3 regions of the Neorhizobium sp. T7_12 genome follow, and region 1 is predicted to be linked to each of the others. Evidence: predicted binding sites of a transcription regulator. Region 1 holds the regulator's gene; each other region holds the start of a gene.
What was found. Region 1 encodes LexA, which represses DNA repair genes until DNA is damaged. Its sites were predicted from a motif close to TGTTCNNNNTGTGTTCNG; they were not measured.
Positions count from the first base shown of each region.

Region 2: C5J26_RS12570 (glycosyl transferase) is a predicted target of LexA. The motif match lies at 2,186-2,203, and genes of this name have one in related genera.
Region 3: C5J26_RS05400 (ATP-dependent helicase) is a predicted target of LexA. The motif match lies at 5,526-5,543, and genes of this name have one in related genera.

Region 1 covers NZ_PVBK01000002.1:401,640-409,083, forward strand. Annotated here, with positions in the region: gene lpxB (lipid-A-disaccharide synthase) at 1-680, shown strand, start outside; gene gltA (citrate synthase) at 712-2,001, opposite strand; gene C5J26_RS07955 (ComEC/Rec2 family competence protein) at 2,289-4,811, shown strand; gene lexA (transcriptional repressor LexA) at 4,792-5,511, opposite strand; gene C5J26_RS07965 (VOC family protein) at 5,712-6,584, shown strand; gene kdsA (3-deoxy-8-phosphooctulonate synthase) at 6,589-7,437, shown strand.
Region 2 covers NZ_PVBK01000004.1:208,958-216,401, forward strand. Annotated here, with positions in the region: gene C5J26_RS12555 (tetratricopeptide repeat protein) at 1-128, shown strand, start outside; gene C5J26_RS12560 (4-(cytidine 5'-diphospho)-2-C-methyl-D-erythritol kinase) at 134-1,063, shown strand; gene moaB (molybdenum cofactor biosynthesis protein B) at 1,060-1,608, shown strand; gene C5J26_RS12570 (glycosyl transferase) at 1,612-2,130, opposite strand; gene C5J26_RS12575 (PA0069 family radical SAM protein) at 2,264-3,421, shown strand; gene C5J26_RS12580 (ribonuclease HII) at 3,592-4,260, shown strand; gene C5J26_RS12585 (nucleotidyltransferase domain-containing protein) at 4,257-5,024, opposite strand; gene C5J26_RS12590 (F0F1 ATP synthase subunit B) at 5,101-5,586, opposite strand; gene C5J26_RS12595 (F0F1 ATP synthase subunit B) at 5,591-6,199, opposite strand; gene C5J26_RS12600 (F0F1 ATP synthase subunit C) at 6,283-6,510, opposite strand; gene C5J26_RS12605 (F0F1 ATP synthase subunit A) at 6,577-7,329, opposite strand; gene C5J26_RS12610 (AtpZ/AtpI family protein) at 7,391-7,444, opposite strand, start outside.
Region 3 covers NZ_PVBK01000001.1:1,091,563-1,099,006, forward strand. Annotated here, with positions in the region: gene C5J26_RS05385 (amidohydrolase) at 1-1,107, opposite strand, end outside; gene C5J26_RS05390 (NAD(P)-dependent alcohol dehydrogenase) at 1,194-2,195, opposite strand; gene C5J26_RS05395 (AAA family ATPase) at 2,410-3,003, opposite strand; gene C5J26_RS05400 (ATP-dependent helicase) at 3,006-5,486, opposite strand; gene C5J26_RS05405 (efflux RND transporter periplasmic adaptor subunit) at 5,765-7,009, shown strand; gene C5J26_RS05410 (efflux RND transporter permease subunit) at 7,006-7,444, shown strand, end outside.

The sequences.
Region 1 (7,444 bases):
GTCACCGTCTGACAGCCGACCCGTCGCTCCTCAAGGTCCGCGGCATCCGGGCCGGGCGCCCGGTGAAGGAGCCGGGGGAAGAAAAGACGATCATGCTTCTGCCGGGCTCCCGTTCGGCGGAGATCAAGGTGCTGCTGCCGATCTTCGGCGAGGCGGCCCGCGAGTTCGTTGCGCGCAACGGGCCGACCCGATTCGTGCTGCCGACGGTTCCACGGCAGGAAAAGCTGGTGCGCGAGATCGCCGCCGGTTTCGAGATCAAGCTTGAGATCACCGCCGATGCGGACGGCAAATGGGCGGCCTTTGCCGAGGCCGATGCAGCACTTGCAGCCTCCGGAACGGTGATCCTCGAACTCGGCCTGGCCGGAATCCCGGTGGTTTCGGCCTACAAGGCCGACTGGCTGATCACCATGCTCGCAAAACGCATCAAGACCTGGTCCGGCGCCCTGCCGAACCTGATCGCCGATTATGTCGTCGTGCCGGAATACGTCAACGAGGTGGTGCGGCCGGCAAGCCTCTGCCGCTGGGCCGAGCGGCTTTCGGCCGATACGATGCAAAGGCGCGCCATGCTGGAGGGCTTCGACCTCACCTGGGAGCGCCTGCAGGTGCCCGTGCCGCCGGGCGAAGCGGCCGCCGGCATCGTTCTTCAGGTTCTGGACACAAAAAAACCCGGTCGTCTCTGACCGGGTTTTTTTGTTGGGTGTCGCTTGCGGATTAACGCTTGGAAACCGGGATGTAGTCCCGCTGCGCTTCACCGGTATAGAGCTGACGCGGGCGGCCGATGCGCTGCTGCGGATCTTCGATCATTTCGGCCCACTGGGCGATCCAGCCGACGGTACGGGCGAGAGCAAAGAGCACGGTGAACATGGTGGTGGGGAAGCCCATCGCCTTCAGCGTGATACCCGAATAGAAGTCGATATTCGGGTAGAGTTTCTTCTCGATGAAATACTCGTCGGTGAGCGCGATGCGCTCGAGTTCCATCGCGACCTGCAGGAGCGGATCGTCCTTGTGGCCGAGTTCGCCGAGCACTTCATGCGTGGTCTTCTGCATGATCTTGGCGCGCGGATCGTAGTTCTTGTAGACGCGGTGACCGAAGCCCATCAGGCGGAACGGATCGTTCTTGTCCTTGGCGCGGGCGATGTATTCCGGGATTTTGTCGACCGAGCCGATTTCCGTCAGCATGTTGAGCGCTGCTTCGTTGGCGCCGCCGTGGGCCGGGCCCCAGAGGCAGGCAATGCCGGCCGCGATGCAGGCGAACGGGTTGGCGCCCGAGGAACCGGCGAGGCGGACCGTCGAGGTCGAAGCGTTCTGCTCGTGGTCGGCATGCAGGATGAAGATGCGGTCCATGGCGCGCGACAGCACCGGGTTGACCACATACTCTTCGCACGGAACGGCAAAGCACATGCGCAGGAAGTTCGACGCATAGTCCAGGTTGTTCTGCGGATAAACGAAGGGTTGGCCGATATGGTACTTATAGGCCATTGCGGCAAGCGTCGGCATCTTGGCGATCATGCGCAGCGAAGCGACCATGCGCTGGTGCGGGTCGGTGATGTCGGTCGAGTCATGATAGAAGGCGGACAGAGCCCCGACGCAACCGCACATGACGGCCATCGGATGGGCGTCGCGGCGGAAGCCGGTGAAGAAGCGGCTCATCTGCTCATGCACCATCGTGTGATGGGTCACGCGATAGTCGAAGTCCTTCTTCTGCGCAGCGGTCGGCAGTTCCCCGTAAAGCAGCAGATAGCAGGTTTCCAGGAAGTCGCCATGCTCGGCCAGCTGTTCGATCGGATAACCGCGATGCAGCAGGATGCCCGCGTCGCCGTCGATATAGGTGATCTTGGATTCGCAAGACGCCGTCGAGGTGAAGCCCGGGTCGTAGGTGAAGGTGCCGGTGTGTTTGTAAAGAGCGCCGATATCGACCACGTCCGGACCGATGGTGCCCGACTTGACCGGCAGATCGACTTTTCTGTCACCGATTACCAGATTTGCGCTTGTATCCGTCATGCTGATCCTCCAACCTTTTGGCGGCATGGCGCCCAAAAAGCGCCACAAGAATTAAGCGTCCACAGTTTAGCTATATGATCCGAAAGCTGATGCCAAGCTGTCGTGACGGCATTTTGTGCAGCGCGAAAAAATATTGGGCAGCGGCTTTTGCTTGGATGTCCAACTTCCTGTTGCAGGCCTTTTTCGCGCCTCGGAATTCCCGATATTTAACCGTTGGTTGACGGCCGGGGAGGAAGCGCGCAGGTTGCATTGCCGCATGTCTGGCGGTTGGGCGAACAGAGCGTTTCATGCCGGAGGAAGATGCATTTCCGACGCATGCCGAGGCAGGGAAGCTGATATCCCGGCCGCCGGATCTCCGCATAAACGGAGGAGCATCCGACTCGGTCAAGGTCCGGGACCTAGCCGAGCTTTTTCCCGCGATCGAACGCAGCCCGCCGGTTCACACGTCAGACGGGTCCGTTCGCCGCTCGACGATCCGACGCCTCGACCGGCTGCGGCGCCGTCTCCCGGTCATGCTGGAAGAGGAGACGGTCTATGGCCATGGCTTCCTTTTTCTGCCCGTTATCGTCGGGGCAGGGGCCGCCTGTTGGTTTGTGCTGCCGCAGACCCCGGCTTTCTGGCCGTATTTCCTTCTTTTTTGCGTCTGCGCGATCTTTGTTGTCGTCTCGCGCTACCGGTCCGGTGCCACGCACCTGTTGCCGCTCGCTCTCGCACTCTTTCTCGCAGGCATGATGCTGGCGCAGTTCGAGACCTGGAGGCGGCCCACCGTCATTCTCGATACGCCGGTGACCACCGAGCTTGCCGGCGTGGTCGAGCGCAGGGAGATCGACGCCCAAGGGCGATGGCGTTATATCGTCCGCATCGAGCGGACCTCCAATCCGCAAGTCAGGCGCCCACCGCAGCGTGTATCGCTGCTCGCAAGGTCCCGCCATGAGCCGGCCCAAACCGGCGAGACGATCAGCGGCCGCGCTCGCATTTCACCCCCGTCCGGACCCGCCTTGCCGGGCCTCAACGACTTTGCCTTTTCTTCCTATTTCGACGGCATCGGTGCGGTCGGATTTTTCTATGGAGCGCCGAAAAAGCAGGCTGCTGTCCAATCAACCCGGAGCTGGATTGCGGAGGTCGAAACCCGGCTTTTCGATCTGCGCAGCGCAATCGCAACCCATATCCGGGTGACCGTGCCCGGAGATCCCGGCGCCTTTGCCGCGGCGATCGTCACCGACGAGCGCCGGGCAATTTCCGAAGACACCACCGAGGCGTTGCGACTGTCGGGCCTCGCCCATATCGTCGCCATTTCGGGGCTGAACATGGCGCTCGCCGCCGGCATCTTCTTTGTCGGCGTGCGCACGGTGCTTTCCGTCTTCACGGGCTTCGCGCAGGCCTATCCGGTCAAGAAGATCGCAGCACTCGGCGCGCTGATGATGGCGACGGCCTATTACCTGATCTCCGGTTTCGGCGTTTCCGCCGAGCGGGCCTATATCATGATGGCGATCATGCTCGTCGCGGTGCTTTTCGATCGGCCATCGATCAGCCTGCGCAATGTCGCGCTGTCCGCCCTGGTCATCATCGCCATGTCGCCCTCGGAAATATTGGGGCCGAGCTTCCAGATGTCGTTTGCCGCCACCGCCGCCCTGGTCGCCGGCTACGCACTCTGGAAACACAGGGCAGAACGCCGCGATCCCGAACCTCTGCCACTCCATCACCCCGTGGTGACGCCGGTGCTGGCATCCTGGAATTTCGCGGCCGGCATCTTCGTGACGTCGCTGATCGGCGGCATCTCGACCGCCATGTTTTCGGTCGAGCATTTCCACCGTATCGCCACCTACGGCCTTGCCGCCAATCTCGCCGCCATGCCGATCATCTCCTTCGTGGTCATGCCGGCGGGGCTGGCCGGCATGCTGCTGATGCCGTTCGGCCTCGATGCGCCCTTCATGAAGCTCATGGGCCTCGGCCTGGAGTGGGTGATCGCCATCGCCAAACACGTCGCCGCCTGGGGCGGCGATGTCGGCATAGGGCGACAGCATCCCTGGTTCCTAGCTGTCTCGACGGCAGGTTTCCTGCTGCTGACGCTCATGAGGACGAGACTGAGGCTGATAGGCCTGCCGCTGTTGGTGACCGCTCTACTGCTTTCCTGGCAGGAGCGGTCGATGTCCCTGCCGGATATCCTGATCTCGGAAGACGGGGCGATGGTAGCACTTCTAGACGGAGAAGGGGTCGCCACCAATCGCGCCCGCCCGCCCGACTTCGTCTACGGCCAATGGAAAAGGGCGCTTCTGCTCGGCGATCCGACCAAGCCTGAAATGTCGCCATCCAGGGACAAGCCACCCGACGACAAGCCGCCCGGCGACAAGCCGCCCGGCGAGAGAACCAAAGAGCGCCCCGAACTGACCCCGCAGCAACTCGAAACGGCAAAGTCGAGGATAAAACAGGCGCCTGCCGGCCGCTTCACCTGCAAGCCGACGGCCTGGTGTGCGGCAAGCACGGGCAAGGGCATCGTTATCGTTGTCGAGGACGGCCGTTATGCGGGTGCCGCCTGCGACGCCGCCAGTCTTGTCATTGCGCCGCGTGCCCGCTTCGACCAATGCCGGTCCGGCGCCCTGATGATCAACGGTGCCACGCTTCGCAAGACGGGTGCCCTGGAGATCTCCCTCAACGGCGCGACCGACATTCGGCGCTGGCAGATCCGTGCCGCCATGGCGGGCGCAGATCGTCCCTGGAGCCGGCACCGCCACTATGATTGGCGAAGCCAGGGTTTCGATAGTTCATTGCCGGAACCGCTCCGGCAGATGATCAGTGATACCGGCGGATGAGGCCGACGAGCTTGCCCTGGATCTTCACCCGGTCCGGCCCAAAGATGCGGGTCTCATAGGCTGGGTTGGCGGCTTCGAGGGCGATGGAGGCACCGCGGCGGCGGAAGCGCTTCAGCGTCGCTTCCTCGTCGTCCACCAGCGCCACGACGATGTCGCCCGGATTGGCCGTATTGCTGTTGCGGATGATCACGGTATCGCCGTCGAGAATGCCGGCCTCGATCATCGAATCGCCCTTGACCTCGAGCGCATAATGTTCGCCGGAACCGAGCATCTCGGCAGGCACGGCGATGTCATGCGTGTTGTTCTGGATCGCCGAGATCGGCACGCCGGCAGCGATGCGGCCCATGACCGGAACGGTGGTGGCGTTCGGTGAATCGTCGTTGGCGGCGGGTTTCTGAGGCGCCGCGACCGGCTGCGGTTTGCCGAGGCTGCCCTCGATGACGCTGGGCGAAAAACCGCGCCGTGGCTGCATGCTCGGCGAGTAGGCTTCCGGCAGCTTGATGACTTCGAGCGCCCGGGCCCGGTTCGGCAGGCGGCGGATGAAGCCGCGCTCCTCGAGCGCGGTGATCAGGCGGTGGATGCCGGACTTGGACGCGAGGTCGAGAGCATCCTTCATTTCATCGAATGACGGCGGGATGCCGGATTCCTTCATGCGTTCGTGAATGAACAGAAGCAATTCCTGTTGTTTGCGCGTGAGCATCTTTTGGCACCCTCAGAGTCGGAAACAAATCCAGAACGGACACTATATGTTCCATATGTGTTCTGCAAGTCCCTAAATTTCTGTGAAGTATGATGATTTTTTCTTCATAGATGCGTGCCAGATATCTCGAGCCACACCACTTGCGCGGCGCGAGCCCGCTGCCAAAGTAGCTTTGCGATTCCAATTCCGGGGGCCCTCGCGTGAATGCAAGACCAATCGATCATCTCGTGCTGCCGGTGGCGGGACTTACCGCTGCGCGTTCCCGGCTCACGAAGCTTGGTTTTACAGTTGCGCCCGACGCTTTTCATCCTTTCGGCACAGCCAATGCTTGCGTGTTCTTCTCGGATGGCAGCTACCTGGAGCCGCTGGCTCTTGCCAATCGCCGTCATGCAAGCGCTGCCGCCAAACGTGGCAACGTTTTTACCGCACGCGATCTGGCCTTCCGCAAGGGACGCGACAGGCAGGGCTTCTCGGCGCTCGTTGTCGCCACGCGCGACGCGATGGCCGATCACGCGCGTTTCAAGATGCGCGGCGTCTCGGCAGGCGACGTGCTGGAATTTTCCCGCGGGATGACCTTGGCCGACGGTTCCGAAACCCAGGCGAGCTTCCGGCTGGCTTTTGCCGGTGATGACCGGGCGCCCGACTTCCTGATGTTTTCCTGCCAGCGGATCAATCCCCTGCCGGCCGATCGCGGCGAACTGGAGCACCATTCCAATGCGGTCATGGGGCTGAGCAAGATCATCCTGTCGGCATCGGCGCCCTCCGATTTCGCACCCCTGGCCGAGCAGGTGCTGATGACGAAGGCCAAGCCAGAGGCTGCTTCGCTCGAGCTTGCGGCGGCAAATGCCCACATTCGCATCCTGCAGGATCACGAACTCGAGGCGGAATTCGCCCTGCCGCCGACGCCGGGTGCCGAGGGGCTGCGCGGCCGGGTGATCATCTTCAAGACGGCCGATCTTGCCGTGACAGAGATCACCCTTGCTGCTAATGACGTCGCATTCGTCCGCCGGGAGGGCCGTGTTCTCGTCTCGGCGGCGCCCGGCCAGGGTGTTTTGTTCGGCTTCGAGGAATAGGTTCATGGAAGTTACCGCAAATTCCAGCGTCTCCGTCGGCGAGGGAGACGGCAAGGTGGTTTTCGCGCAGGACGCAAAACTGTCGCTGATCGCCGGTCCCTGCCAGATGGAAAGCCGCGACCACGCCTTCATGATGGCAGGCGCGCTGAAGGAACTCTGCGGCAAGCTCGGTATCGGCCTCGTCTACAAATCCTCCTACGACAAGGCCAACCGCACGTCGATTTCCGGCAAGCGCGGCATAGGGCTCGAAACCGCCATGGAAATCTTTGCCGACCTCAAGAAGGAGTTCGGCTTTCCGGTCCTGACCGACATTCACACGGAAGAGCAATGCACCGTCGTGGCGGAAACGGTAGACATCCTGCAGATCCCGGCTTTCCTCTCCCGCCAGACGGACCTGCTTGTCGCAGCCGCCAGGACCGGCCGCGTCATCAACGTCAAGAAGGGCCAGTTCCTGGCGCCCTGGGACATGAAGAACGTGCTTGCCAAGTTCACCCAGAGCGGCAATCCGAACGTGCTGCTCTGCGAGCGCGGTGCTTCCTTCGGCTACAACACGCTGGTCTCCGACATGCGCTCGCTGCCGATCATGGCGTCGCTCGGCGCTCCGGTCATCTTTGATGCGACGCATTCGGTGCAGCAGCCGGGCGGGCAGGGCGCTTCGACCGGCGGCGACCGCACCATGGTGCCGGTGCTGGCGCGCGCAGCCGTCGCGGTCGGTGTCGCCGGCGTCTTTCTGGAAACCCACGAGGATCCGGACAACGCGCCCTCGGACGGCCCCAACATGGTGCATCTGAAGGACATGCCACGGCTGCTCGAAAAGCTGCTCGCGCTCGATGCCATCGCCAAGGCGGCTTGAGCCCGCC
Region 2 (7,444 bases), on a different contig from region 1:
AGATCAAGGAGAAGATCGAGAAGGGCCTGGCGCCGCTCGATCCGAACGCCACGACTGCCGACCGCAGCCCGACGGAGCCCGCGGCACCTGCCCCGCCGGCGCCGGCCAATCCCGACAAGAAATCCTGACGCGCATGTTCCTGGACAATCCGTCATCTGACAAATGGCTCGCCGACAAGGCGGGCCTGTTCGAACTGGCGCCCGCCAAGATCAATCTCGCGCTGCACGTGACCGGCCAGCGGGCCGACGGTTATCATCGGCTCGAAAGCATCGTGACTTTTGCGGACACCGGGGACCGGCTGTGCTTTAGCGAGGCAGACGCCGACGATCTTTCCGTTTCCGGCCGGTTCGCCTCGCTGCTGCCGACCTCGCCGGAAGGCAAAAAGGGCAATCTCGTGCTGAAAGCGCGCGATCTCCTGCGCGCGGCGTTGGAGGATAAAGGCATTTCGGCGCCGCCGGTAGCCATCCATCTCGAAAAGAACCTGCCGGTCGCAGCCGGCATCGGCGGTGGTTCGGCTGATGCGGCAGCTGCCCTGCGCGGCCTGATGCGCTTCTGGAATGCCAACCTGCCGGATGGGGAACTGGCAGCGCTCGCGCTTTTGCTCGGCGCCGATGTGCCTATGTGTCTCAAGAGCGAGGCGCTGATGGCGAGGGGCATAGGCGAGGAACTGACCGCGCTTCCCGACTTGCCCTCGCTGTCGCTGGTGCTCGGCAATCCGCTCGTCGGCGTCTCGACCCCCGATATCTTCCTGCGCCTGACGCAGAAGGAAAACGCGGCGATCGGGCCCTTCGACAGCGACTGGATCGGCTTCCTGAAAACCCTGCGCAACGATCTTGAACCGCCGGCGCGATCGCTGGTGCGCGAGATCGACCAGATCTCCAGCCTGATCGGCGCGGAGGGCACCATGCTGACGCGGATGTCCGGTTCCGGCGCCACCTGTTTCGGGATATTTCCTTCCTTCGAAGCGGCGGAAAAGGCGATGGAAAACCTTAACGGCCAGAAGCCGGAATGGTATTTTCAGGCGGTGAAAACCGTCGGACAGGTGCCCGAGAAAACCCAATGAACCGGATTGACGAAACCCGTTCCTTCATCCCCGTCGGCATCGCCGTGCTGACCGTCTCCGACACGCGCACGCTTGCCGACGACAAGTCCGGCGACACGCTGGTGGCGCGGATCACTGAAGCCGGCCACGAACTGAAGGCACGGGCGATCGTGACGGACGACAAGGACCGCATTGCCGGCCAGGTGCGGGAATGGACGCTCGATCCCGATATCGACGTGGTGATTACCACAGGCGGCACGGGTTTTACCGGCCGGGACGTGACGCCCGAGGCGCTGGAGCCGCTGTTCGAAAAGCGCATGGACGGCTTTTCGGAGGTGTTCCACCGCATTTCCTACGACAAGATCGGCACCTCGACGATCCAGTCGCGGGCGACCGGCGGCGTGGCGAACGCCACTTTCATCTTCGTGCTGCCGGGTTCGCCCGGCGCCTGCAAGGATGCCTGGGACGGTATCTTGAAGGCGCAGCTCGACTACCGCCACATGCCCTGCAATTTCATCGAGATCATGCCGCGGCTCGACGAGCACCTGAAGCGCGGCGGCAAATAGCCGCTACCGGACTGCCGCTGCCACCCAGGCCGGAATAATCTCGCTGGCGAGCTTCGATACCTTCTGGCCGCGTGCCAGCGCTTCCAGGTCCATCCCCGATTTTGCGAGCGCGATCGCCTGCCGCTTCGGCAGCAGCATGCCGTATTCCAGCGGCGGCACGCTTCGGCCGATGCGCTTGAAGAACGGCCGCCGGTAATTGCGCGCCGGCGCGAAGCGGGCCGGCTGCTTGTTGAGCGCTATATATTCCATCACCTCGTCGATCCAGCCGGCCTGCAGCCGGGCGCCGGGTTCGACGAGCAACAACCATTCTCCACGGGCGCCGCGCAAAATATCCTTGATGTCCCAATGGCCGTAAAAACGACAGCCGGCCGCATCGGCGACGCGGGAGGAACCGTCCCGCGAACCGTGGTCGAGCACCACGACATCGCTCACAAGCCCCTCCACCGCAGCGGAAACGAGCACCGAGAGCGTTTGCGCCAGCTCGGATTCCTGATCGCGGCATTCCATGATGACAGTCAGCATTCCTGACATGTAACGCATTGCCACAAGGAACGCCAGAAACGCGGACCTTCAATTTTGTTCTTGCAATGTTCTCATTTCAGCGCTAGGAATTTAGTCATCAGGAACGGGGAATTTCCCCTTCAGGAGCTAACCCATGAACGAGCTGCATCAGTTGCGGCAGGACGCTTTCGCGCCTGCCCATACGGCCGATATTGCCGATGCGTTGGTCAAATCCTCCGGTCTTCGGGTGGAGATCGACCGGCGTCGCGGGCGCGGTGCGGGGCTCAACCCCAGCGGCCGTTTCGAGGAAGAGCGCCGCGAGGCATTCGATGACGGCTGGCAGACACTGGAGGAGCTCGAACCGTTCAGGACCGAGGTGCAGGTGGAGAAGCCACGCACCGCGATCACCCGCAACGAATCGCCCGACCTTTCCTTCGATCGCTCGATCAATCCCTATCGGGGCTGCGAACATGGCTGCATCTATTGCTTCGCCCGGCCGACGCACAGTTTCATGGGGCTTTCGCCCGGCCTCGATTTCGAGTCGAAGCTGTTCGCCAAGCCTGACGTGCCGAAACTGCTCGAACGGGAGCTGAGCCGCCCGGACTACAAGGTGCGGGCGATCGCGATCGGCACCAATACCGACCCCTACCAGCCGATCGAGCGGGAATGGCGAATCATGCGGCAGATCCTCGAAGTACTGCAGAAGGCCAACCACCCCGTCGCGATCGTTACCAAGTCGGCGCTGATCACCCGCGACATCGACATCCTTGCCGACATGGCTTCGAAAGGGCTTGCGAAGGTCGGGATCTCGGTCACCACGCTCGACCGCAAGCTTGCCCGCACCATGGAGCCGCGCGCCTCGACCCCTCCCAAGCGCCTCACTGCCATCAAGGCGTTGACCGATGCCGGTATCCCGACTGCGGTCATGGTGGCACCCGTCATTCCGGCGCTCAACGACCATGAGATCGAGCGGATCCTCGACGCCGGCCATGCGGCAGGGGCGACGGAAGCGAGCTACGTGCTGCTGCGCCTGCCGCTGGAGGTGAGCCCCCTCTTCCGGGACTGGCTGTTGCAGAACTATCCGGACCGCTATCGGCATGTGATGTCGCTCGTCCGCTCGATGCGCGGCGGCAAGGATTACGACGCCGAATGGGGCAAGCGGATGAAGGGCGCCGGTCCCTATGCCTGGCAGATCGGCCGGCGTTTCGAGATGGCGACCAAGCGGCTCGGCATGGTGCGGCGCGGCCTGCCGCTGCGCGACGACATTTTCCTCCGCCCCGACGGCGGCGGTATCCAACTCTCGCTGCTCTGACCGGACCCTCTTCCGGTTTCATTGCGAATTCCCATTTCCGACGCGACCCGCCCTGTCCCCCGCGTCGGAAAAATACCCCGGGTTCCACCGCCGCCCCTCGGTGGATAGCGACGCCGCAATCGCTTGGCCGGGGGTTGCAGGAGGTCGGGACGACGTGCGAGGTTGCCGCCATGTTACCTCGCACGTCGCCCGATTCTCCGATGCTTTTCGAAGATGTTCCGCTGGTTCCGGATTTCAGTCTGGAGCTTGTGGCACGCCAGGCCGGCCATTGGCCGGTCGCAGGCACCGACGAGGCGGGACGCGGGCCGCTGGCAGGCCCGGTCGTGGCCGCCGCCGTCATCCTCGACCCCGGCAATATCCCGGACGGCCTCAACGATTCCAAGCAACTCACCGCAGCCCAGCGGGAAATTCTGTTCGAGGCGATCATGGCGACGGCCGAAGTGTCGATCGCCGCGTCCGGCCCACGCCATATCGACGAGCGCAACATCCTGCGCGCCAGCCTCGACGCCATGCGCCGCGCGGTGGCGGGGCTTGCCGTGACGCCGGCCTATGTGCTCGCCGACGGCCGTGACGTGCCGCAGGGGCTCTGCTGCCCCGGCAAGGCGGTCATCAAGGGCGATGCCCGCTCCGTGTCGATCGCCGCCGCCTCGATCATCGCAAAAGTCACCCGCGACCGGATGATGACCCGCGCGCACCTGGTCTTCCCCGGTTACGGTTTTGCCAACCACGTCGGTTACGGGACGCCCCAGCACCGCGCCGGCATCGAGACGCATGGCCCATGCTTGCTGCACCGGATGAGCTTTCGGCCGCTCAAAAAGGATGATCTGCCGGAAAGCTAACCGGCACTCCTTCCCCATTTACGCCATTCGGGCAACGCGTCGGCGCGATAGCCATCGAACAGCAGTCCCCCATGTGCGGCGAAGACTTGTTCCGCGCAATCCAGGACCAGCTTAGCCTCTCCTTCGCGAAACAGCATGTCGAAGGCCTCGACGAATGCATCGCCCAGCACGGGATCGAATGCTGTCATCTGCCGCGGCAGCCATTTTCCGGCCCCCGACCATTGCCCGTTGCTGCGCAGGATGAAATCACCGAGCGCCTGATAAAGCGCCGAGCCAATCGCCACCCGTTCGAACTCAGGCCGTTCGTCGGCAAGATCGGTCAGCAGGCTCGATATGGCATAACGCATGCGGTCGAGCGCATCCTGGTCCAACTGCGGCGGGCCTTTGACCAGGAGAGTTTCGGTCTCGCGGCGAAGCTCATCCGCTCGCTGCGGCCGCGGACCGATAGGAATTCCTTCGGTCACCATGCGGATCAGCACGGGGCGGCCCGCTTTTACATCCGCCTCAAGAAACCAGCGCAAGGTCCCCTCGTCATGTACCAGGGCTTCGAACGGCACGCCTTCGAAGACCTCCGAGCGGCGATGGGCATGCGGCAGGGCAGAATGCAGTACGACGAGATCAATATCGGAGGATGGCGTTCCCGTGCCACGCATGATGGAGCCGGCCACGAAGGCGAAGTCCGCATCGGCAAACCGCTCCGCCAGAAACCGTTCGGTTAGCGACAGTGCTCGTTCCCTCGACAGACTTCCCGCAACCAAAGCCATCACGATCCTCCTTTCGCCCAAAACAAAAAAAGCCGGGGTTTTCGCCCCGGCTTCTGGAAGTCTTGTGTGACTGAAATCAGTTCAGTCTCGACTGCACCTTGCCGACGGCGTCCTGGAAGAGCGTGTCCTGGGTGGAGGCATCGGCCTTGCGGGCGATGACGCTCTGGGCAGCGGCAATTGCGAGATCGACTGCGGCAGCGCGCACAGCGCCGATCGCTTCGGCCTCGGCCTGTTTGATCTTCTGCTCGGAAAGCGCGTTGCGGCGAGTGACGAATTCGTCGGTCTTCTGGCGAGCTTCCTCGGTCAGGGCCGCAGCTTCACGCTCGGCGACAGCCACGATCTGGGCGGCTTCCGCTTCGGCTTCCTTGCGCTTGCGCTGGTATTCGGCGAGCAGGGTTTGCGCTTCTTCGCGCAGACGCTTGGCTTCGTCGAGCTCCTTGCCGATGTTGGCGGCGCGCTCGTCGAGCGACTTCGCCATCATCCCCGGCACTTTCAGGTAAACGATCAGGGCCAGGAAGATGACGAGAGCGACAAGTGCGAAAAATGTTGCATCCAATGTCATTGGATCAGGCCTCCGTCTTCGCGGCTGCAACTGCAGCCTTGATGTCGTCGCCGCTTGCCTTGGCGCCGATCAGCTGATCGACGATGGCGGTGGCGGTCTCTTCGGCGATCTGGCCAACCTCTGCGAAAGCTTTTGCCTTGATCTCGCCGATGCGGGTTTCGGCAGCGGCCAGCTTTTCGGTCAGTTCGGCCTCGATCGCGGCGCGGTCGGCGGCGGCCTTGGTCTTGGCGGCCTCGCGAGCGGTTTCGGCAATCTTGTGGCCCTTGGAACGGGCAGCTGCCAGTTCCTTTTCATAGGTCTCGACGGCGGCGTCCGCTTCCGCCTTCAGGCGGGCGGCCTCGTCGAGGTCCTGGGCGATCCGGTCGTGGCGGTGTTCGAGAATGCCGCCGACGCGCGGAACGATGACCTTCTTCATCAGCAGGTAGAAGAGGCCGAAGCTGATGACCAGCCACAGAAGCTGCGAAGCGAAATAGGTGGAATCCAGGGGCGGGAACGCACCCTTGTGTTCGCCGCCGTGGGCAACGCCGGTTTCGGTATGCACTTCGCCAGCGGGCGCAGCAGGCGTATTTGGAGCGGCCGGCGCGGTCTGCGCATATGCCGAGGTCACGAACATCATCACCTCCAGGTGAATTCCAAATGCGAAAGACCACGGCCGCCCTGTTCAGGCGGCCGCGATCCGAATTCCTGGCCTAGATATCAGACCACGAACAGGAGAAGGAGAGCGACGAGCAGCGAGAAGATGCCCAGAGCTTCCGTAACGGCGAAGCCGAATACCAGACGGCCGAACTGGCTGTCAGCGGCAGACGGGTTGCGCAATGCGCCCGACAGGTAGCTGCCGAAGATGTTGCCGAGGCCAAGAGCCGTGCCGGCCATACCAAAGCAAGCCAGGCCTGCACCGATGAACTTTGCTGCTTCCGCTTCCATGAGAAACTCCTTCGAAATGGTTGTTGCGGCTGTAGACTGACGCCTATGACGCCAATGTCTTTATCCTTAGTGCCCGCCGGGATGGACCGCGTCGTTGAGGTACATGCAAGTGAGCACCGCAAAGACGTAGGCCTGGAGGAAGGCGACGAGGAATTCGAGACCGGTCAGGGCGACGGTCATGATGAGGGGCAGGATGGCACCACCGATGCCGAGTGCGCCGAGTGCTCCGAGCGAGCCGACGAAGCCCGCGAACACTTTCAGCGTGATATGGCCGGCCAGCATGTTGGCGAACAGACGAACGGAGAGCGAAATCGGACGCGAGAGGAACGAGATCACTTCGATCGCCACGACCAGCGGCAGCAGTGCCCCCGGGACGCCGCTCGGCACGAAGAGCTTGAGGAAATGCAGGCCGTGCTTGTAGAAACCGTAGACGATGACCGTGCCGACCACGAGAATTGCCAGCGCGAAGGTGACGATGATCTGGCTGGTGACCGTGAAGAAATAGGGGAACATGCCGAGCAGGTTTGCGGTCAGCACGAACATGAACAGCGAAAAGACCAGCGGGAAGAACTTCATGCCATGGCTGCCGGCGCCTTCGCGCAGCATGTTGGCAATGAATTCATAGGACATTTCCGCCACCGACTGCGCGCGGCCCGGGACGACCGAGCGCTGCGAGGTGGAGAAATAGAGGAAACCTGCGGCGCAAGCCACGGTCGCAACCATGAACAGGGAAGCATTGGTAAAGGAGAAGTCGATGCCGCCGATTTCGATCGGAACGATCTTGCTGATCTGGAACTGATGGATCGGATCGTTTGCCACCGTCTACCTCTTTCATTCGCCGCTTTGAGCGGCTCCCTTCACTTCGCCGGAAGCGCCCTTCTTAAAGGTCGCCTTCCTTTCCGTCTCCGTCACTGCGCTTCTGCAGGGCAGGCGG
Region 3 (7,444 bases), on a different contig from region 1:
CGTGCCGATCGGGATCAGGTCGTCGGGAAAATCGTAGTTCGGATTGTGCAGGTTCGGCATGTCTTCGCCGGCGCCGAGGAAGAACATTGCCGATTTCGAGAGCGTCGCGAACCGGCCGAAATCCTCCGAGCCGCGCATCGCTTCACCGACATCGTGGGGAACGCCTTCGGCATCCATCGCCGCCCGCAGCATCCCGGCGGCTTCCGCATGATTTTCGCAATGACCGAAGATGTCGTGATAATCCATCTTGCATTGGAGGCCGCCAGCTGCTGCGATCTCGCGGACCAGGTCCTCGGCCCTGGTCGTCAGCGCTTCCATCTGGCTGTCGGTCATCGTGCGCAGCGTCACCCAGACTTCGGCATGGCCGGGGGCGATGCCGAATGCCGGCTCGCCGATCGCGGCATGCGTCACCGTTGCCAGCACCATGTCGCCGGTTGCGATCGAGCCCTGGCTGAGAGCGGTCAGCGCCGGCATCAGCGTTGCGACCGCCGGTGCCGGCGAGATGCCCGTCTCCGGCATGGAGGCATGCGCCGTACGCCCGGTCAGCGAGATCCGCAGGCCGCGCGAGGCGCAGTTGACGATCCCGTCCTTCAGCCAGGCATGGCCGAGCGGCAGGCCCGGCATGTTGTGCAGCGAAAAACTGTAATCCGGCACCAGTTCCTTGAACCTCTCGTCGGCGACGACCGCGGCGGCGCCGGCGCCAGTCTCTTCCGCCGGCTGAAAAAGCAGGATGACGCGGCCGCGCTTCGGCCTTTCGCGGCCGAACTGCCGCCCAAGCGCCGCGAGCATGGTCATATGGCCGTCATGCCCGCACATATGGCCCTTGCCGGGGATTTTCGAGCGATGGTCCGGCGAGCCGACTTCCTCGATCGGCAGCGCATCCAGCTCGGCGCGGAACAGGACGGTCGGGCCGGGAAGCCCACTGTCGTAGACGACCGCGACGCCGGTGCCCCCAAGGCCTGTCACAACCCGGTCGGGTGCCGTATCGGCGAGGAACGCTTGCACCTCCGCGGCCGTCGCGATCTCGTCGCTGGAAATCTCCGGCATGGAATGCAGCTTGCGCCGCCAGGCGGTGAGTTCGATGACATCCTGATTGGTGAGAAACATGGGGGCTGCTCCCTGATGGCCGGGTCTGGTTTTCGAGGTAACCGGGGCAGGGGTTCTCCGCAAGGAAAACCTCTGCCCTTGGCGTGTCACCAATCGATGCCGATCTTGCCGAAATGGCTGCCGCTCATCTCGTAGCGAAACGCGTCGGCAAGTTCTTCGAGCGGAAACACCCTGTCGATCACCGGCCTGACCAGCCCCGTATCGAGCGCCCGGACGAAATCCTGCTGCTGGCGGCGACTGCCGACCAGAATGCCCGACAGAACCGCCTGCTTGCCCATCAACGCCGCGGTCGGCACCTCGCCGCGCGGGCCGGTCAAGACGCCGATCATGGCGATATGGCCGCCCATCTTCACCGCCTGGATGGACTGGCCGAGCGTCGCCGGACCGCCGACCTCCACCACGTGATCGACACCGCGGCCCCCGGTCCAGTCGAAGACCTGCTTGCCCCAGTCGGCATGGTCCTTGTAGTTGACCGTAAACTCGGCGCCGAGCTTTCTGGCCCGCTCCAGCTTGTCGTTGGAGGAGGAGGTGATTGCCACCCGCGCGCCCATGGCTTTGGCGATCTGCAGCGCATAGATCGACACGCCGCCCGTGCCAAGCGCCAGCACAGTCTCGCCGGCCTTCAGTCGCCCAAGCTCGGCCAGCGCCCGCCAGGCGGTCAGGCCGGCCGTGGTGATCGTTGCCGCTTCCACATGGCTGAACCCTGTTGGAGCGAGCGTGAAGGCGCTCACCGGCCGCACCGCATATTCCGTCGCGAACCCGTCGATCCCGTCGCCCGGCGTGCGCGAAAAACCGCCCGGTAGCGGCGGACCATCCTGCCAGTCCGGAAAGAAGCAGGAGACCACATGGTCGCCCGGCTTAAACTCGATCACCCCTTCGCCGACCTCCTCGACCACGCCGGCGCCATCCGCCATCAGAACCCGCCCATCGGTCGGCGTCCTGCCGCTTGCGACGCTCAGGTCATGAAAATTGATCGAGCTCGCATGCAGCGCCACCCGGATCTCGCCCCGGCCCGGTTTGCCAGGGTCCGGCAGATCGACAAGCTTCAGGGCATCGAGCCCGCCAGGGGCTGTGACGATGGCTTTCATGAATTCCTCCCTTAAAATTCCAAAGCTCCGGTGCTTGAGGTAGCGGGAGACAGGGAGGCTGACAAGGTTGACTGTCCGCCGGACAATGGGAAGAGGCGTATCGGTCGCTCGGTTTCTCGCAGGATTCCGCCAAATCCTAAGCCTGGCGCGTATGCGGTGAGGTGAGGGAGGCGACGTTGCGGGAACATGTGGCTGTTCTGGTAGCCAAGCAGGTCTAGAGGATTTCAGTCCTGTTTTGTGGTTTTAGCCAGTCTATCCTGGCTAAAACCTCGTCTGTGATCTCGGAAGTGGTGCGTCCGTCGGTATTTATGTAAAGAATATCCTTGCCCGTTTCGGTCGCTATGCGGTTCATCTGCCGGAGAGAACGTCCGAGTTGATCCTCCATGCTTCCTTCAGTTTCTCGCCGGGCCAATCTGCTGGCAATGTTCTCTTCTGTAGCCATCAGGCGAACGACAGTGAACCTGGCGCCGGGTATCGCCGACGTGATCCACCTTCTGTCGAAATCCAGGTGCATCATCACGCCTGACAGGATCAGGCGCTTGCTCCCCAGCTCCTTGTAAGTTGACCATATCGCCTTGAGGGTGAGGGCACTGACATCGATCGTGCCGGGAGACAGCCGCTCCAGATCCTGGCGCGAAGGGCGCGGGAATATCCGGTCCAGTTCGTCGCTTTCGATCGTCGCATGCGCAATACCGGCCTCGGCGAGGCGAGCAGAGATCTCCCAGGAAAGAGTGGATTTGCCGACGCCCGCAGGTCCAGTCAGCAGCAGGATTTCAATCTGGTCGTCAGGCCCTACAGCAGCATCCAAGCTCACACCCGCTCCACAAACCCATCCAGCACCCGCTTCTCTCCGGCCCGATCAAACTCGATCGTCAGCTTATTCCCCTCGATCGCCGAGATGTTGCCGTTGCCGAACTTGACGTGAAACACCCGGTCGCCGACCGAAAATTGCGAGGGCTTGTCGGCGACCGATTTGGCCACCAGTTCGCCGTCGATCGTGCGGGTGCGCGGGCCGCTTTCGCCGTAGCCGATGCGTTCCACGGCGTGGCCGGAGCGGGTGCCCCAGTTGTCGCGGGTGGCGTCGGTCTTGTTGGCCTGGGCGCGTTTCCAGCCGGGTGTGGAATAATTGTTGGCGAAGGGTTCGGCCTTGTCGAAACGCGACTGGCCGTAACCGCCGCGGCCGCCATAACCGCCGTAATTGCTGTCGGAGGCCGCGACATCCACATGGGCTGCCGGCAGTTCGTCGAGGAAGCGCGACGGCATGGTCGATTGCCATAGGCCGTGAATGCGGCGGTTCGAGACGAACCAGATATGGCAGCGGTGTTTGGCGCGCGTCAGACCGACATAGGCGAGGCGGCGTTCTTCTTCCAGCCCCGAGCGGCCGCCCTCGTCGAGCGCCCGCTGATGCGGAAACAGGCCTTCCTCCCAGCCGGGCAGGAAGACGGTGTCGAATTCCAGGCCTTTGGCCGAATGCAGCGTCATGATCGAGACGGCATCGAGGTTTTCGTTGTTCTCCGCATCCATGACCAGCGAGACGTGTTCGAGGAAGCCGCGCATGCTCTCGAAGGCTTCCATGGAACGCACGAGTTCCTTGAGGTTTTCCAGCCGTCCCGGCGCTTCGGCCGATTTGTCGTTCTGCCACATGGCGGTATAGCCGCTCTCGTCGAGGATCTGCTCGGCCAGCGTCTTGTGATGCATGTTTTCCAGCAGACCCTGCCAGCGGCGGAAGTCGGTCACCACGTCGAACAGCGCCTTGCGCGCCTTCGGCTTCATCTCGTCGGTCTCGATGAGGTCGGCCGCCGCCTGCAGCATGGGGATGTCGCGGGCGCGGGCATAGTCGTGCAGGTAGCGCACGGTCGTGTCGCCGAGGCCGCGCTTTGGGGTGTTGATGATCCGCTCGAAGGCAAGGTCGTCGGAGGGCTGGCAGACCATGCGGAAATAGGCCATGGCGTCGCGGATCTCGAGCCGCTCGTAGAAGCGCGGGCCGCCGATGACGCGGTAGTTGAGGCCTAGTGTCACGAACCGGTCTTCGAACTCGCGCATCTGGAACGAGGCGCGCACCAGGATCGCCATGTCGTTGAGCTTGTGCTTGCCGCGCTGGAGGTTCTCGATCTCCTCGCCGACGGCGCGGGCTTCCTCTTCCGAATCCCAGGCGGCATGCACCACCACCTTCTCGTCGTCGGGGTTGGAGCGGTCGGTGAACAGGGTCTTGCCGAGGCGGCCCTCGTTATGGGCGATCAGATGGCCGGCGGCACCCAGGATGTGTTCGGTGGAGCGGTAGTTGCGCTCGAGCTTGATCACCTTGGCGCCCGGAAAATCCTTCTCGAAGCGCAGGATGTTGTCGACTTCGGCGCCGCGCCAGCCATAGATCGACTGGTCGTCGTCGCCGACGCAGCAGACGTTCTGGGGAACGTCCTTCGGCCGCTGCGCAAGCAGCCGCAGCCACATGTATTGGGCCGTGTTGGTGTCCTGGTACTCGTCGACGAGGATGTAGCGGAACTTGCCGTGATATTCCTTCAGAAGATCCGGGTTCTTGCGGAGGATCGCGATCGGGTGCAGCAGCAGATCGCCGAAATCGCAGGCGTTCAGCGTGCGAAGCCGCGCCTGGTAGGCTGCATAAAGCTCGCGGCCCTTTCCGTTGGCAAACGCACGGGCGTCGCCTTCGGCAATGTCCGGCGGCGTCAGGCCCTTGTTCTTCCAGGTGTCGATCATGCCGGCGAACTGTTTTGCCGGCCAGCGTTTGTCATCCAGCCCCTCCGCCTGGATGAGCTGCTTGATCAGCCGCACCACGTCGTCGGTGTCGAGAATGGTGAAGTCGGAGCGCAGGCCGGCGAGTTCCGCATGGCGGCGCAGCAGTTTTACGCCGATCGAGTGGAAAGTGCCCATCCAGGGCATGCCCTCGACCGCGCCGCCGACCAGAACGCCGACGCGTTCCTTCATCTCGCGCGCTGCCTTGTTGGTGAAGGTGACGGCGAGGATCTGCGAAGGGAAGGCCCTGCCGGTCGCGAGGATGTGGGCGATGCGGGTGGTCAGCACCCGCGTCTTTCCCGTGCCCGCGCCCGCGAGCACGAGGACAGGGCCGTCGAGCGTCTCGACCGCTTCGCGCTGTTCCGGGTTGAGGCCTGCGAGATAGTCGGGCGCCCGGTGCTGGTCGCGGGCCGCCATGGCGCGCGCGGCGATGCCGAGGCCGCCGTTTCCGGCCGGCTGCGCCAAGGCGGGGGCCGGGCCCTTGCGCTGCGCCTGCTCAGGTTCTTCGTCGAAGAACGGAATGTCGTCGAAACTGTTCGTCATGCGGCCAATGTAGTGATTCGGACCTGAAAGACCAGAAAATGTTCTGCTTTCATTCCGACTGTTCACACAAGGCAAGGCCAAATTGTGAAGAGGCCGCCGGTTGCCCACTGCGAAAGCGGCGATTTTAGGAGTATATGTATGCCTCCGGCCTAACATATCCGTGAAATTCCGTGAGGTTACATTTTTGTAAGGTTGCCGAACACCCATTGCGTGAGCACCCGCAAAAAAGGATACTCCCGAGCAATAATGGCCTCCTGGTGCCGCCATCGGAGAATTGAATGCGGATTTGGAAACAGCTTCTGCTCTGTATCGTAGTCCTGGCCGGAGCGCTCGGCCTGTGGGTCTACCTGGTGCCGAGCGCCGGCGGAACCCTGACAAAGATGGGCATTCCCGGTGAAGTGATCGCCGCCGTCATTCCGAGAACCGCAGCCCAGCCCGCACCCGCTCCAGCGGGTGGTGCCAACGGCAATGCAGCGGCGCGTCCGCAAGGCGAGGGCGGAGCTCAGGGCGCTGCGCAGAATGGGCAGCGCGGGGCAGGCGGGCAGGGTGGTGCCCAGGGCGGCAACCGCGCGACGCTCGTCGTCGCCCAGCCGGTCGCCATCGGCACCGTCAACGACCGTCTCTCGGCGATCGGCAGCGGTCAGGCCATCCAGTCGGTCGTCGTCATGCCGCAGGCTTCCGGTACCATCAACGAGATCATGGTGACGTCGGGCCAAAAGGTCACCAAGGGCCAGGTTCTGGCCCGCCTCGACGACGAAGAGCAGACGATCGAGCGCGACAAGGCGCGGGTGGCGCTGGCCAGCGCCCAGGAAAAATCCGCTTCCTACAAGAACCTGCAGTCGTTCTCGCGCCTCGACGTTTTCGATGCGCAGATCGCCGAACAGGCCGCAAAACTCGCACTCTCCACCGCCGAACTCAATCTCAAGCGCCGCGATATCGCCGCCCCGATCGACGGCATTGCCGGCATCGTCGCGGTCAATATCGGCGACAACGTCACCACCCAGACCAATATCGTGACGATCGACGACCGTACGGCCATTCTGGTCGATTTCTGGGCGCCGGAGCGTTTCGCGGTTGCGATCGAGCCGGGCCAGCCGGTCGAGGCGAGCTCGATCGCCCGTCCGGGCCAGGTCTTTTCCGGCAAGGTCGAGGCGATCGACAACCGCATCGATCCGGCAAGCCGCACGATGCGCATCCGCGCCCGGGTGGAAAATCCTGGCGACGTGCTGCGCGCCGGCATGGCCTTCAACGTCGGCATGCGCTTTGCCGGCGAAAGATATCCGGCGGTCGATCCGCTGGCCATCCAGTGGGACGGCGAAGGTTCGTATGTCTGGCAGGTCAGGGACAACAAGTCCGTCAAGACCCGGGTGCGCGTCGTCCAGCGCAACCCCGATGCGGTCCTCGTGGGCGGCGAGCTCAAAGAGGGCGACAGGATCGTGACCGAAGGCCTGCAGCGTGTGAGGGAAGGGGCGCCGGTCCGGATCCTCGGCGCGCCGGAAACGGCTGAGGTAGCGCGCCAATGAAGATCGAACTCCCAGGCGTTGGCCATGACGACGAGGGGAAGGCCGAGGCGGAGAAATCCGCGCAGAGCTTTACCGCCCTCTTCGTCCGCCGGCCGATCCTTGCCGCGGTTCTGAACACGCTGCTGGTCGTTGCGGGTCTTGCGGCTCTCGCCGGCGTCGAGGTGCGCGAACTTCCCGACGTCGACCAGCCGGTCATCACGGTGCGCACCAATTACGACGGCGCCTCGCCGCAGACGATGGACCAGGAAGTCACCCAGGTCATCGAGGGCGCCGTCGCGCGCGTCTCCGGCCTCAAGGCTCTGTCCTCGCAGTCGCAGTTCGGCTCCAGCCGGGTGACGATGGAGTTTTCCGACAGCGTCGATCTGTCGGAAGCGGCAAACGACGTGCGCGATGCGGTCGGCCGTGTCGTCAACCAGCTGCCGGACGATGCCGACG